Regions from separate parts of the Paenibacillus sp. FSL M8-0228 genome, predicted to be linked through region 2. Evidence: riboswitches for the same ligand, from Rfam matches in the RefSeq annotation. Region 2 holds a riboswitch; the other holds the start of a gene.
The links. Region 2 has a riboswitch for FMN ahead of ribE (riboflavin synthase). Riboswitches for the same ligand answer to the same signal wherever they lie in the genome.
Positions count from the first base shown of each region.

Region 1: another riboswitch for FMN. It lies ahead of MKY98_RS06650 (DMT family transporter); the one in region 2 lies ahead of ribE (riboflavin synthase).

Region 1 covers NZ_JBBOXA010000001.1:1,461,235-1,468,815, forward strand. The annotation lists gene MKY98_RS06645 (methyl-accepting chemotaxis protein) at 1-314, opposite strand, end outside; gene MKY98_RS06650 (DMT family transporter) at 556-1,503, opposite strand; FMN riboswitch at 1,682-1,826, opposite strand; gene MKY98_RS06655 (ABC transporter permease) at 1,949-2,644, opposite strand; gene MKY98_RS06660 (ABC transporter ATP-binding protein) at 2,637-3,560, opposite strand; gene MKY98_RS06665 (sensor histidine kinase) at 3,669-4,613, opposite strand; gene MKY98_RS06670 (response regulator transcription factor) at 4,615-5,322, opposite strand; gene MKY98_RS06675 (DUF6933 domain-containing protein) at 5,626-6,129, shown strand; gene MKY98_RS06680 (hypothetical protein) at 6,228-6,536, shown strand; gene MKY98_RS06685 (formate--tetrahydrofolate ligase) at 6,749-7,581, shown strand, end outside.
Region 2 covers NZ_JBBOXA010000001.1:3,443,727-3,451,307, forward strand. The annotation lists gene scpB (SMC-Scp complex subunit ScpB) at 79-690, opposite strand; gene MKY98_RS15295 (segregation and condensation protein A) at 659-1,453, opposite strand; gene ribH (6,7-dimethyl-8-ribityllumazine synthase) at 1,628-2,092, opposite strand; gene ribB (3,4-dihydroxy-2-butanone-4-phosphate synthase) at 2,122-2,805, opposite strand; gene ribE (riboflavin synthase) at 2,865-3,530, opposite strand; FMN riboswitch at 3,851-4,024, opposite strand; gene MKY98_RS15315 (IDEAL domain-containing protein) at 4,096-4,560, opposite strand; gene MKY98_RS15320 (thiamine pyrophosphate-dependent enzyme) at 4,780-7,068, opposite strand; gene MKY98_RS15325 (2-oxoacid:acceptor oxidoreductase family protein) at 7,068-7,581, opposite strand, start outside.

The DNA of each region.
Region 1 (7,581 bases), 2.0 Mb from region 2:
AACTTTTTCTGAAGGGCTTCTTGGTTGGTACCGATGGAATCAGAATTGATTTCAGTGGTAAGCACGTCCAGATCTTTCATAATGGGCGCTACATACTGATTGACATTGCTTCGGATCAGATACAGATTCGTGTATACGGAACTGCCCATTTGCTGACTGAGTTGTGTCGTAGCCCCCTGATAAGAAAAGTACCCGATAAGTACGCTCGGAATCAATAACACAGCTAAAAAAGATATTATTAATCTTGTCCTCATTAAATAAAACTGCTTGAGAAACCTGTTCCACCACGGAACTGTTTGTTTTGTTTTAGTCATAGTTCTTGCTCCTCTGTGTCTGATGATCACTACATTGTTTTATTCGACATAAACCGACGAATTTTATAGATGTAATCATTGGGAAACGAGGAATAGTAGCATGTTTTAGACACTTTTTTTAAAAGACGGGTCTAAAGAACTATATTTTATATGGATACGAATACATAAAAAAGCCAAATCGGAGATGCAAAAGCATCTTCACAATTTGGCTTGGGTGAGTCATGAAAGAGACATTGAACTGTTAATTTTTTTGCTGACGTGAAATCATAAAGAGCGTAATCCAGATGAGCATAAAACCAGTCAATTGCGCTACCGTAACGATTTGCTGAAATGCGATCCAATTAATCACGACACCCACCATGGGAAAGCTCAATTCTGCCATCGTAGCATAAGACGCTTTGGTCGTACTTAAGCCTTTGTAATACAGCAATAAGCTAAGAAGACCCGGAAGCAATGCCTGCAATAGCAAGTTGATAATCACAGCTGCGCCTGCCCATGTACCGGCAGGCATATTCCATGGCGCATGCTCTACAGAGGTGAGGACAATCAGCAGAGGGAGCGCCACCATGAAGCGGAGGGAGGTTACCGTTTCATATTTCATTGAACGAAGCAAGTAGCTTCCCATGACTGTCGAACCGCCCCACAGAACTGCTGCACCCAGTGCAAGCAGACTACCGACCTGGACAAAATCACGAACATGCCCGAAGGGGAGCGACCAACCGAAGGTCAGAAGATACGTCCCGAACAGAGCGACGACAATTAATAATCCAAAATGACGCGGCAACATTTCCTTCAAAATAATACGGGCTAGAACAATAGCGACCAGTGGTTGAAGCTTCTGGAGCAAGAGTACAGCATTCAAATCACCATTGCTGAGTGCCATGGTAAAAATCACGCTGGCCAGAGCCGAGCCGCCCCACGAGACGAACAAAATAGCGAAAACTTGACGAAGCCGTACCGCTTTGAGTTCCTCACGATGTTTCCACAGCATCGGTGTCAGAGCGAGGAAAAGCAGCATATGCTCCATTAGTACAATTTGTGTTGAAGTAAATGATTTTAGCAAAATAATACGAAACAGCGGATCAGCGCCCCACAAGGCTGCTCCTATTGCGACCAGCCAAAAACCGCTTTTCATGTGGGAGCTATGATCAAAACCTTTGGATGTTAGTACAGTAGAAGATTGACTCATACTCAATTAGCTCCTTGCGAATACAGGACCGGTGGCACAAAAACCCCCGTCCATGGCGAAAGACCATGCAAGACGGGGGTTGATCAAATAAACTTGCCGCTTTATGCAAGTTAAATGAAGTTACTGCAACTGCAAAATCCATAACGCAGCATTCATCCACTTTGCGGCATGTTGATATTTCGATCTTCTTCCATCCGGACTTTACCGTCGGCTTTGGCATCTCACCAAATCAGTCCGTATCCTGTTGCCAGATACAGAGTCGCGGGCTTAGCTCCATGAGCCATACCGCCGGTTGGGAATCTCACCCTACCCCGAAGATCCTTATTCCGTTTTTTAATTTCTCCTATAGGATATACCTGTTTTAGAATGAAGTCCAGTGAAAAATGTGTGTATAACTAACAATGATTTTCATCTATTTTTCGAAAGCGTTTTACTAAGTTACATACTATGAAGTAATATCCTTATACTCAATGCGTCGAATCGCTGCATAAGCCACAAGCATTCCCAGTATAGAGAAGCCTATTTGCACGGGGGCTATGGAGCTAAGTGTAGCGCCGTTATTATTGGAGAAAAGCAATGCTACAATCAGGATTGAGGTCACAATGGTGGTGGGTACAGAGTATCTTCGCATCCCCATATACAGCGGAACCAGTCCCATAAAGCTGGCAGCAACGGCATTGATCAGCGTCCGTGCTGATTGTTGACCCAGTATCGAAAGAGTAAGGTTATCGGGTACAATCAAGACAAACTGGTTGAGCAGATGAATAGCAGCCGTAATGATTATTTCCGAAATAATAATTGATAAGAAGGTAAACAGCAGCACAACCAAGAGCTTGGCGATCATCAGCTTTTGACGGTGAATCGGATACATGAACAGGATCGTAATCGATTTGGACTTAAATTCCCCTACGATAAAGCGGCACAGGAGAACAGAGGCAAACACAATAAATGTGGCTCTGACCAGCATGTCCATGAGATCGAGAAGCTGAGTGTACTGTGTAAATTCGGGTATTCCTGTACTTTGGCTGTCCAGCGCGATGATACAGAGCAGCCCAAGAATGCATGCATTGGCGATCAGTGCTGAACGGATATAACCGGCCAGATGAAATTTTTTCAGCTCCAATTGCATCAATTTAAGCATGGAGATCACCTCCGTTTAACAGCCGCAAAAAGTAGTCTTCCAGCGTACTGCTTTTCTGATGAATGGAATCCACTTCTATATCATTTAAAATGAGCGTCTTCGTAATTTGTTTCTGCGGTACATTTGAATCGTAAATACGTATACTCTGTTCATTGAGCACCCTTATATTATTCAGATTCAGATGATGGGAGAGGACGTAGGCCGCCTTTTTACAATCGTTGGTCGTAAATTCGATGTATTCCGTATTGGTTTCCCGCACCTGCTCCATCGACACTTCCTCAATCAGCCTTCCGTGATTAATCACGCCTACCGTATCCGCAATCTGCTCTATTTCCGCTAAAATATGACTGGACACGAGCAGAGTCATCCCATATTCCTTGCATAGCATGTGGAATAGTTGGCGGATTTCCTTGATTCCCACCGGGTCCAGACCATTAATCGGTTCATCCAAAATGAGTAGCTCTGGCTTAGTCGCAATAGCGCGGGCAATCCCGAGACGCTGTTTCATTCCCAGTGAAAAGTCTTTTACCGACTTGTCACCCGCATTCTGCAAGTTTACTAATTCCAGGGCATCCCGAACAGCCTGCTTATTATAGTAGCCCATGTATTCACAATGAAGTTCGAGATTTTGCTGCGCCGTCAGCCTATCATAAAAAATCGGGTATTCAATAATCGAACCCATCCGTCCGAGCAGATGATACGATTTTGGCGTTAATTTCTCACCGAATAATTCAATTTCCCCCGATGTCGGCTTGAGTAAATTCGTAATCATTTTCATCATCGTCGTCTTGCCTGCCCCGTTAGGGCCGAGAAAGCCATAGGTTTCTCCCTTGCGCACATTCATACTGACTCCTGCTACAATTTCGTTACCCTTCAGGGCTTTGGTCAATTGATGTGTACGTATTACGTAAGTCATGGGTGTTCTCCCTTCGTATACTGCTGATAATTCAAGGATAAAGGGCGAAATGTTCATTTTTCTTTCGTGATTCTTACAAATTTATTAAGTTGAGCATGTTGAGTCCGATTAATAGTTGATTTTCTTCAATGTAAAAGAGAAGACCGTCCGCTCATAAGGTTTACTAGTCAATTGAATTTCTCCGTTCATCGTTTCAACCAGACGTTTGGCAATCGTAAGGCCCAGTCCGCTGCCTTGTACCGCCTTATTGCGGGAGTCCTCCAATGTGTACATACGTTCAAAAACTTTATCTTGCTCAGATTCCTGTATGCCTTTGCCACGATCCCATACCTCTATACGCACTGTATCCTGCTGTTCTGACAGCGTCAGGCCTAGCGTTCGACCATCTGCCCCGTAGCGAATGGCATTCGAGATCAGATTGTTCAGCACCCGCCCAATCGCTCCTTCGTTCCCCAAGGCATGAATGGTATGCTCCGGGATCTCAATATGCACAGTAAACCCCTGTGCAGTCAGCAGGTCATAAAACTCTAAAATGCTGCGTCTGCACAGTTCTCCCACTTCCAGTCGTGTCAACGGAATATCCGTATCATTAGCTTCCAGTTTCGCCAAATTAAAAAAGCTTCCGATCAACTCAATCGCTTCGCTTGTCTTTTGATGAATTTTGGATAGCAGTTTTATACGTTCTTCCGGCAAAATAGTCGGATCGCCATCCAGCATCTCGGCATATCCAAGCACAACCGTAAGCGGGGTCTTGAGATCGTGTGAAATGTTCGAAATCATTTTGCGCATAGCAATTTGGCTACGGTTGTAATCTGCAGACACTCTGAGATTCAAGTCCAGCAGTCGATTAATTTCCGTCATGAGTCGTTGCAGTTCAACGTCACCTGTGACATATAGCAGCTTTTCCGCATGATTCACCGTCACAATCCGCTCTAGTAGGGCACGGATATCCCTTATTTTGCGCTTATTGGCCATACGCTCCCGCCAAAGCCATACTATAACGACTGACATGATGAGGCCGACAATCCATTCAGAAATGTTTTCGATGTTCATATCAGCCATTCTCCCATTTGTAGCCAATGCCCCATAGCGTTTTAATGTGGACAGGATGAGAGGGATCTTCTTCAATTTTCTCACGCAGGCGGCGAATATGGACGTTAATCACGTTCTCGTCGCCCATATAATCGTCTTTCCAAATAAATCCGTATAGTTGTGCTTTTGTAAATACCCGGTTCGGATTGGCTACAAACAGCTTCAAAATATCGGATTCTTTGGCTGTTAGCTGAATTTCATTTTCATTGCGAATGACTGTAAAATGATCAAAATCAATACGCAGACTGCCGTAGGTCAAAACTTGTGCTTGCGGCTGTTCCTCCTGCTGTTGCTGACGGGCATATGTAGTAGATCTGCGGATCGCGGACTGAATACGAGCGGTCATTTCCAGCATTGAAAAAGGTTTGGCAACATAATCATCTGCCCCAAAGCCTAGCCCAAGCGCTTTATCTACGTCACTATCCTTGGCTGACATAATCAGAATAGGTACGGCGCTGTGGGTACGGATTCGGCGGATCACCTCCATACCGTCCACCTTCGGCATCATCAAATCCACCAGTACCAGATCATAGGTATGACGTTCAAAGGCAAGAAGCCCCTCTTCCCCGTCATAGGCAGTGGTTAGGCTGTATCCTTCCTTGGTGAGTGCTTTAAGTAGCATTTCGGCAATGGATAGATCGTCTTCAATAAGTAAAATATGTCGTGACATAGGTGTGGAACACCCCTAATTTTTAGATTAAGCTCGTGTGACGAACTGTACCTGAATTATATAGAGCAGTGGAGGAGATTTCCATAAAAAATATCCAAAGAAAAAATGGAAACTCCCTGGATCGTCCCAAGGAGTTACGTAATCAGCTGTGTCTGGCAATATATCTTTCCTCTATTATACTGAAAGAGTTTATAATCCGGTGTTTGGAATACGATGTTATGATATACGTGACATGCTTTATACAAGAAATCAGGTATGTCGAATCACGCTGCGGTACAGGAGCGTCAATAAAGGAGAGCAACGATGTTTGTCATACGGGGAACACAAAAACTGCTGAAGGAATGGGAGACTGAACCACTTCAAGTTGATATTTATCCGCCTTTAAATAGTTGGCATGCCAGCTTATTTTTACTGAATCGAAGAAAAAATATAGTGTTTATGCATGATATATCCCGCTTAAGCATCACGCTGTTTGGGATTAAAAAATCGCAGTACAAGAACCTGCCGACTCTTTTTATACAAGCCTTGAAGGAATTAATGATCAGCGAAGGGTTTGATGAGCAGATCGTGAAGGCATACACACAGGAAGGCGAGCAGATGCTGGCAACTACGACGAATAGACATAGTGTGTTGGTAACCTTAGATGAGATTATATTTATTATGAAGGAACTGGATATGGAGCATGGGTGCGAGCTGGAAAAAAACCAGTGGAATAACCGGATTGTTTTCAAAACTGTTGAATACAAGTACCCTGTTGATGTTTTTAAAGAAGTGCTGGAAAAGCATTATAAACTAGAGCGGATTTGAGAAATTTATGATTTTACGAAATGAGTTCCATTTATTCCCTCTGTCCTATATAATCTAATATAGTTCTAAAAGACTATATAAAGAGAGGTAAGGGGTAAATGAAGATTAAATTAAGAAATAAAACTGGAATGATCAAGGAACGCAAAGTAGGTTTTTCATGGACTACGCTCTTTTTCGGTTTTTTCCCTGCGTTGTTTAGAGGGGATTGGAAGTGGGCTGTTATTATTTTTCTGGTATCGATCCTTACGAGTGGGGCGTCCAATTTTGTATTTTGCTTCATTTATAATCGCTTACATATTAATGATCTGCTGTCCCAAGGCTATGGCCCTGCTACTAAGAAATCCCAATCTATCCTGATTTCTAAGGGATTTATTGCTGAAAATTACGCTGCTAACTTTGCAGGTTAATTTGAGAGCTGTTTGTTAAACGAGACGTATCAAAAGGGCATCCACCAAAGTCCATACGGGCGGGGGAGGCTCTTTTTTTATAACTCACATGATAGCAACGCTTGCGATGAAATGAATCATAGCGCAATAAGCGGCACACTTTGGTAAAATAAAACGATACAGGGTTTGACACCATCGGTCAGACTTATAAAACGGGGGGTACATAACGAAAGATGAAGAGGATTATTGATATAGCCAAAGAAGCAGGAATTGAAGAAGAACATCTAGAGACGTATGGAAAATATAAAGCAAAGCTGAACCCGTCCCTGTGGGAGCAGTTAAAGGACCGTCCGAATGGAAAGCTGGTGCTGGTTACGGCGATGAACCCCACGCCGGCGGGAGAAGGAAAAACGCTGACCACCATTGGACTGTCACAGGCGCTGAATGCGCTGGGGCATAAAACCGTTGCTGCGTTGCGTGAGCCGTCCCTTGGCCCTTGCTTCGGCATGAAAGGAGGAGCAACTGGGGGAGGACAAGCCCAGATTGTTCCAGCGGAAGACATTAACCTCCATTTTACAGGTGATATTCACGCGATTTCGGCAGCGCATAATTTGCTGGCAGCGATGATCGATAACCATTTATTTCATGGAAATGCTTTGCGGTTGAAACCCGAGCGGATTGTGTGGAAACGCGCTGTCGATATGAACGACCGGAGTTTACGAAACATTGTAACCGGATTGGGGTCAGGTAATGGAGCAGTGAGAGAAAGTGGTTTTCTGATTACCTCGGCTTCAGAAGTGATGGCCGTATTATGTTTAAGTGAAGATATGGACGATCTTAAAGTGCGATTGGGTCGGATGGTGATTGGTTATAACGAAGATGGCGAAACGGTAACAGCTGAGGAACTACATGCGGTGGAAGGTATGGCTGTGCTGCTTCGGGAAGCATTGAAACCCAATCTGGTGCAAACGTTGGAGGGAACTCCAGTTATTGTGCACGGCGGACCTTTTGCGAATATTGCGCATGGATGCAGTAGTTTGATCGGTACGAAGCTAGCCCTGAAGCT
Region 2 (7,581 bases):
CAGCCAGCCCCCAACGATATGAGGACTGGCTGTCTGTTTGAACTTTTACATAAGTGAGCCGCAAGATCCGGAGCAACTTTATTGGGATTCAAGATCTAGATCGTTGGCCGCAGGCTGGCTACTCTCCAGACGCTCGAACAATAATTGAGTCTCTTCCTCCAAATTGTCCGAATTCTCGAACAGCTCCGGTTGCGGTAGATCTGCCAGAGAGCCCAGACCGAAATAATCCAAAAATGATTTCGTCGTTCCGTACAATATCGGCCGTCCGATGGCTTCAGCTCGACCTTTCTCTTCAATGAGCTCCTTGTTGACCAGTGTATGTATGGCCCGCTCGGATTTAACCCCCCGAATCTCTTCGATTTCAACTCTTGTAATGGGCTGGCGGTAGGCCACAATGGCCAGCGTCTCCAAAGCAGCTTGAGACAGTGACGCACGTGCCGGAGAGTATGCGAGCTTTTCAAAGTAAGGTGCATGTTCGGATAAAGTTGCAAGCTGATAATGACCGGCAATACGGACAAGTTGCAGGCCTCTTCCCCCCTGCTCCATGTCCTGCTTCATATCTTCCAGGCACTGTTCAACCAGCTCTTGCTGCTGCTCTACAATGTCGGCGATCTGCTTGGTGGACAACCCTTCCTCTCCTGCTAGAAACAGCAGTCCCTCAATAATTGATTTCAGCTTCAGATAATCCATTAACCCGTAAATCCCCTCTCCACTCCATTACAATATCATCGAAAAGCTTCTCCTGATAACAGAAAATTTGCTTCATTTTCATCAGTTCAAGGATAGCCAAAAAGGTCACAACCACTTCATGCCGATACATATCCTCATGCATCAGCTTGGAGAACAGCAGCCGTCCTCCATTCCCCACCATCTCTAAAGCCCCGATAACTTGCCGGATACGGTCCTTGACTGAAATTTCGTCCCGATGAACACGGGTTACCGTCGTACGTCGTTCTGCTTTGCGCAAAGCACGCTGAAAGGCTGCGACCAAATCGCTTGCATGCAGCCCATGCACCGGATTTACGGGTTCAGTGGGCAGGAATGCACTCAGATCTTCTGGCTCTTTGCCATAAATTAGACTCCGCTCCCACTCACGTTCACTTAGATGGCGAGCAATCCCTTTATATTTACGATACTCCACCAGCTTGCGGACCAGTTCCTCACGTGGATCATAATCCTCTTCCTCATAAAAATCCAAATCGTCATATTCCATCACAGGTGGCTTGGGAAGCAACAATTTACTCTTAATGGATAAGAGCGTCGCCGCCATCACCAGAAACTCGCTCGTAATGTCCAGTTCCAGCTCCTGCATACTGTGCAAAAAAGCCATATACTGATCAGTAATATCGCTAATCGGGATATCCTGAATGTCGATTTCGGCTTTATCAATCAGATGCAACAGTAGATCCAGCGGACCCTCGAATGTTTCCAGCTTGTAGTTTACGACTGTCAATGTGCTTCCCCCTGCCTTACTCCAATCATCATTCAACAATACCTTTCCCTATAGCACTTATGCTCTGCGTTATCAATCCCTCTTTCTGTAGTATATACGTCATCGCCTTGCTTAACAATCCAATCCCTTTTTTCCCCTTGCAGTTTATACCGTTCTATTCAGCTATTCCTATCATTAAAATTGCTTGCCGAGATTGGCCATTTCAATCGCAGCCAGTGCTGAATCCCAACCTTTATTACCAGCCTTCGTACCTGCTCGTTCAATAGCCTGTTCAATGTTTTCTGTAGTCACTACCCCAAAAATAACAGGTACTCCCGTTTTTAGGCTGCTCGCTGCCACACCCTTGGCCACTTCATTGCAGACGATATCATAATGTGAAGTAGAACCACGGATGACCGTACCCAGCGTAATTACGGCATCATATTTGCCGCTTGCAGCCATTTTTTGCGCAATTAGTGAAATTTCAAATGCACCCGGAACCCAGGCTACATCAATTTCATCTTCCTGTGCACCATGTCGTTGAAGTGCGTCAATTGCACCGCTTAACAGCTTGCTCGTAATAAACTCATTAAATCTGCCCACCACAATACCATATTTTAAACCGTTCGATACAAGATTACCTTCTAGAAAACGTGCCATATTAATCAACCTCTCTTAATTCAAATTATTTACAATGACAAACGGCGGCGGTAGTCCACCAAATGCTGAATACTGATCAGTTTCAATTGATGTCGCTTGGCGACCACTGCCAGATCAGGCAGGCGGGCCATTGAGCCATCTTCCTTTATAATTTCACAAATGACTCCAGCAGGCTTGAAGCCACTGAGTCGAGCCAGATCAACAGCCGCCTCCGTGTGACCAGCACGCTGCAAGACACCCCCATCGCGAGCAATCAGCGGGAACATGTGACCAGGCTTGCGGAAATCACTTCCTGTGACTGCTTCGTCTGCCAAGGCGCGTACAGTCAAGGAGCGCTCGGCCGCTGAAATCCCCGTTGTTGTCTCCATATGATCTACCGATACCGTAAAGGCAGTACCGTGGAAATCTGTATTTTGCTCTACCATAGGATGCAATTCCAAGGCCTCGGCTCTTTGTCGTGTGATCGGCACACAGACCAACCCGCGACCTTCTGTAATCATGAAATTAATGACCTCAGGCGACGCTTTTTCAGCCAAAGCGATAAAATCGCCTTCATTTTCGCGCTGTTCATCATCCACTACAATAACGACTTTACCGTTTTTCAAGTCCTCCAACGCTTCTTCGATGGAATCCAAACGAATCTCTTCGTCATGTTCCAACTCGCCATGCTCTATGACGTTTGCCATTGCACTTGTTTGGCTACCTCTATCCATAACACTTTCCTCCTCATGTCTTAGCCACGAATGCTCCTAAACAGGCTTACCATTCAATATCAGGCAAAACCGTGTTTCGCCAAATAGTCCAAACTGAGAGGAGCTTCTTCTACTCTCTCCGCCTCCGCTGCACCTCTGTAACTTAAAAGCTGTTCTACATATTTGCCCAAAATATCGCATTCGATATTGACGGTATCCCCCTCACGTTTGCCTTGTAAGGCCGTTTCGGATAAGGTGTGGGGAATAATGGATACGGCAAAGGTCTCTCCCGTACGCTGTGCGACTGTGAGGCTTATACCATCAATTGTGATTGACCCTTTGAGAAGAATATATTTAAATAATGTTTGATTTTTAGGCTCAATTTCGTACACCACTGCATTCTGGTCTGATGTCACCCCGCGAATCGTTCCCGTCCCGTCCACATGTCCTTGCACGATATGTCCTCCGAACCTTCCACTCGCCACCATCGCTCGCTCCAGATTGACTCGGCTGCCGGATCTCAACTCTTTCAGATTAGTGCTACGAAAGGTTTCCGGCATCACATCAACCTTAAAGTCTTTCGTACCGATCTGTATCGCCGTCAGGCAAACGCCATTCACTGAGACACTGTCTCCTATTTTTAAATCGCCCAACACCACGGAACCCGAAATCCCCAGCACCATCGCTTCACCGCTTTTGGAAATGGTTTGAATACGACCCACTTCCTCGACCAATCCGGTAAACATGCCTTCACTCCTTTCCACTACATCTCAGTTTATCCCTAATTCATCAGCTATAAGCGCAAAAAACCCCCAGTTCGGATTCAATCCGTCATGGGGGTGATGAGAGTCACATTTGTAGTATACAAGCGCAGTTCATATGCATCTTAAGACGACATGAAATCATAGGTTTGCCAATAGAAAGCATGACTGAGGATACAGCCAAATACGCTCAGAACACCCATCAAAAGAAAGCTATCGCCCGATGCCATCCTACAACGAAATAAGCCGTACGCACAATTGGGTATGCTAAAAATCGGCACATGTCACGTCATGTGCATGCGCTTCGTATCCTTCTCCCATCCAGACTATACTGTCGGTCCCGGATTTGCACCAGGTCCACCTTCTGCTGATCATTCAGCATCCGGGTCACGGACTAAGCCATGCTGTTTCTCACAAAAACGATCCACAAACATGTCATCACCGCCGGTGGGGAATTTCGCCCCGCCCCGAAGGATCTTGCTCTTATTCAGTTGAATTAACATTAAACTTGTTACGTATATTAGCACCGACTTCTAAAAAAAGCAAGTTATCAAATAGAAGCTCCTGCTTTGGTTTTGACATATTGGCTGGAGAGTTCTTCAAACCAGGTTTTATCGTTCATATGAAGCGCCAAGTCAATCAGATCGGCCAGTTCCTCGACTCCCAGCTCTGTTGCATGATCAAAGGTAATTACGGCTGAAGCAACCGGTCCTCGCCCTTCCTCAGAACATGCTTCATAATCCAGTCGTACATCAACATGTCCGTCAATAAACTCGCATTTTAGAAAATAAATAATTTCGCACATTAAAATGGGGCGTACTTGTGTTTCTAACACGCAATCCATCACCTTGGCAGAATAATGCTGGTTCGTCAGCGTAAATTTGTGTTCTGTCGCTGCCAGCGAGGTCCGTCCAAAATCATCCGTAAACTTGAGTTCCACTGGCTTGATGTTCATAACCTTAGGGATTTGCTTCTTTATAATTTCGATTATTTCAACTGTATTCAGCTTAATCATTACCTGCACCTCATTGCATCTTAAAATTCAGAAGAAAACTTTTTAACGTGCCTCTTATAGGCCTCCACTCCTATATCGGAAATCATTACCTGTTTTTTTATGCTTCAACCCATAAACGACAAAAAAGATTCTTTGCGCAATAAGCGCAAAGAATCTTGATCGAGCCACTACAGTAACAGCGGCTAACAATGTTAATCGATGATTATGCAAAAAACAGGATTATAGCTCTGAAATTTCATGTTTCTTTTTCAGGATAGTCCAGCGACGCTCAATCTCCTGTTCAAAGGTCGCCAGCGTAGCCTCCTCCTTAATAAGATGCTTCGTTTTACCCATTAATTTCAGCCATTCAGCAGCTGGAATTCGTTTTCCTTTGTCCTCCGGATTGTACGTAATCGTCGTACTGCCTTGCTCTATTTCGTACAAAGGAAAGAAACAGGACTCGACTGCGGCGCCCACAATGCTGGTACCCAGTCTGTCTTCGGATTTCCAATTCAGCGGACAGGCGCACAGGATTTTACCATAGGCCGTACCCACGTTGTTTGCATACCATTGAGCCTTGGCTGCTTTACGCAGCATATCCTGCGGATGACTTTCAGCAGCGGTAAAAGCATACGGAATGTTACAAGCAGCCATGATTTGCACGGTATCCTTGTGATGCCCTTGCTTTCCTTTTTGCATTTTACCTACACCCGACGTACTGGTCATGTGACCGAGCGGAGTGGAGTAAGATTGCTGTGAACCTGTATTCATGTACCCCTCGTTATCATATTCCAGCATGATTAGCTTATGATTACGCAGAGCCGCACCAATCGCAGAACCCATACCAATATCCATCCCACCGTCACCACTAATCATGATAAAGGTCGGATCGTCCGACATCTCAATTTCATTACGCCGTTTCATTTCCATGTAAGCTTCTAGCGCTCCTGAAAGGGTAGCGGCCCCGTTTTGAAAAAGATTGTGGATCATCGGTTGTTTGTGTGATGTATATGGATACCCTGTCGTCGTCACATATACGCAGCCTGTCTGGAACAGCACGACAATATCCCCTTCAATACCTTTGAAAAACAGTTCCAGCGCAGACAATGCCCCACATCCTGGACAAGCTCCGTGGCCTGGTGAAAGACGCCGTGGTTTGGTTGTCAACGACCGCAAAGGGGGTACCTTGACCTTGAGCTTCCCGGTCTCCTCGTCCGGCGTAACCTGAATCAGACCCGTACGGTAATCATTACCACGTGGCGGCTGCATAACTTGCGGCATCACCTTGTCCGGTGAACCCGAATTAATTCCGTAGTAATCAAAGGGCTTCTCTACTCGTCCGGCCTCTGCCGCCTCGATTGCAAGCTGGAAGAACGCCTCTGCATCTTCTGCATAAAAATCTTTGCCGCCCAAGCCAAAGATACGGCTCAACACGAGTGTCCGATTCAGCGGGTCCTCCTGCAAGGCCGCTTTAATTTCATGCGTTAAATTACCGCCGTCTGCCCCATACGAGTCTGCACGCTCACCTACCAGCAACGCCTTGACATTGCGTAATGCTTCCCGCAGTTGTGCGGCTGGGAACGGTCGGATGATGTTCGGACGTATCACACCAGCTTTAATTCCGCGCGCGCGGAGTTGATCAGCCACATCCTTGGCCGATTCAGCCGCCGAATTCAACAGAAATACCGCAACCTCAGCGTCCTCCATTTGATACAGATCTAAAATCGGGTAATCCCGACCGGATAAAGCGGCATATTCTGCTGCTACCTGCTCATATACTCCTTCTGACAGCTTCAGTGCTTCGGACAGCTGAACATGATTATTCGTCAAGTCATCGCCGTTCATATGCGCGCCCACAGTAACAGGATGATCAAAATCCGTAATATTCGGATAATTTAAGTTCGGGTTAGGACCTACAAAACCACGCACGGTCTCAGCATCGGCAAAATATTGCACTTTACGTTTTTGATGGGACGTATAAAAACCGTCATATGCGACCATTACAGGCAGCCGAACATCGCTGTGCTCTGCAATTTTTAGTGCCATAATGTTCATATCATACACAGCCTGTGGTGTACTTGCCGTCAAAATGACCCAGCCTGTATTCAAACCATAGTACAGATCCGAATGATCTCCGCGAATATCTAGGGGACCACTGACAGCTCGTGTCACCAGATTCATAACCATAGGAAAACGGGTACCTGACTGAACAGGTAACTGCTCCAGCATGTACAGGAAACCTTGCGAACTAGTGGCGTTCACCACCCTCGCTCCCGCTGCGGCAGCTCCATAACAAATCCCTGCCGATCCGTGTTCTCCGTCTGCTGCAACCAGCTTAATATTATGCTGACCTCTCGTTCTCATCTGATCTAGATACTGCGCTACCTCGGTAGATGGAGTAATCGGGAAATATCCCATCATATGATAATTAATCTGCGCAGCCGCCGTTGCTGCCATTTCATTACCGGATTCGAACGTTGTCACTTGCGCGGCGCCTGTCTGTTTGAGTTCTTCCTCCAGTTTTGCCATTACGCACGCCCTCCTTCATATACCGGAAATTGGTGGGCAACTCGATTCTGTTCAGCCCATCCCCATTGCTCGCGACGCGAGCTTAGTGCCCCCGATGGGCAAATATCTACACATTTCAGACATCCTTTGCAATACTGGTAATCAATCCCTTGCAAAAATGGCATCATTCTTCCGCGTTTGTCTGCTTGCTCTTCCCATACAAAACAGTAATCCGGGCAAATCGAATCACACTTGGCACAATGGGTACATTTATCAACTTCATATTCAGGCACATACCCCTGACGTGAACCACTAACATCTCTCGTTATGCTGTTTCCCTGAGTTGCAATAACGCCCCCCAGTAATTGCGTTTCGTATCCCAGCAATGGCTGCGGACGTTCAAAAACCCGATCCTGCGCGTCATCAGTAACCGGATATACGTGCGGTTCCATTTCATCATAACCACGGTTAAACGTACGCAGATTAGGTTCCACTAACAGTGGATTTTTCTTTTCAAAGGTACTGCGTATAACC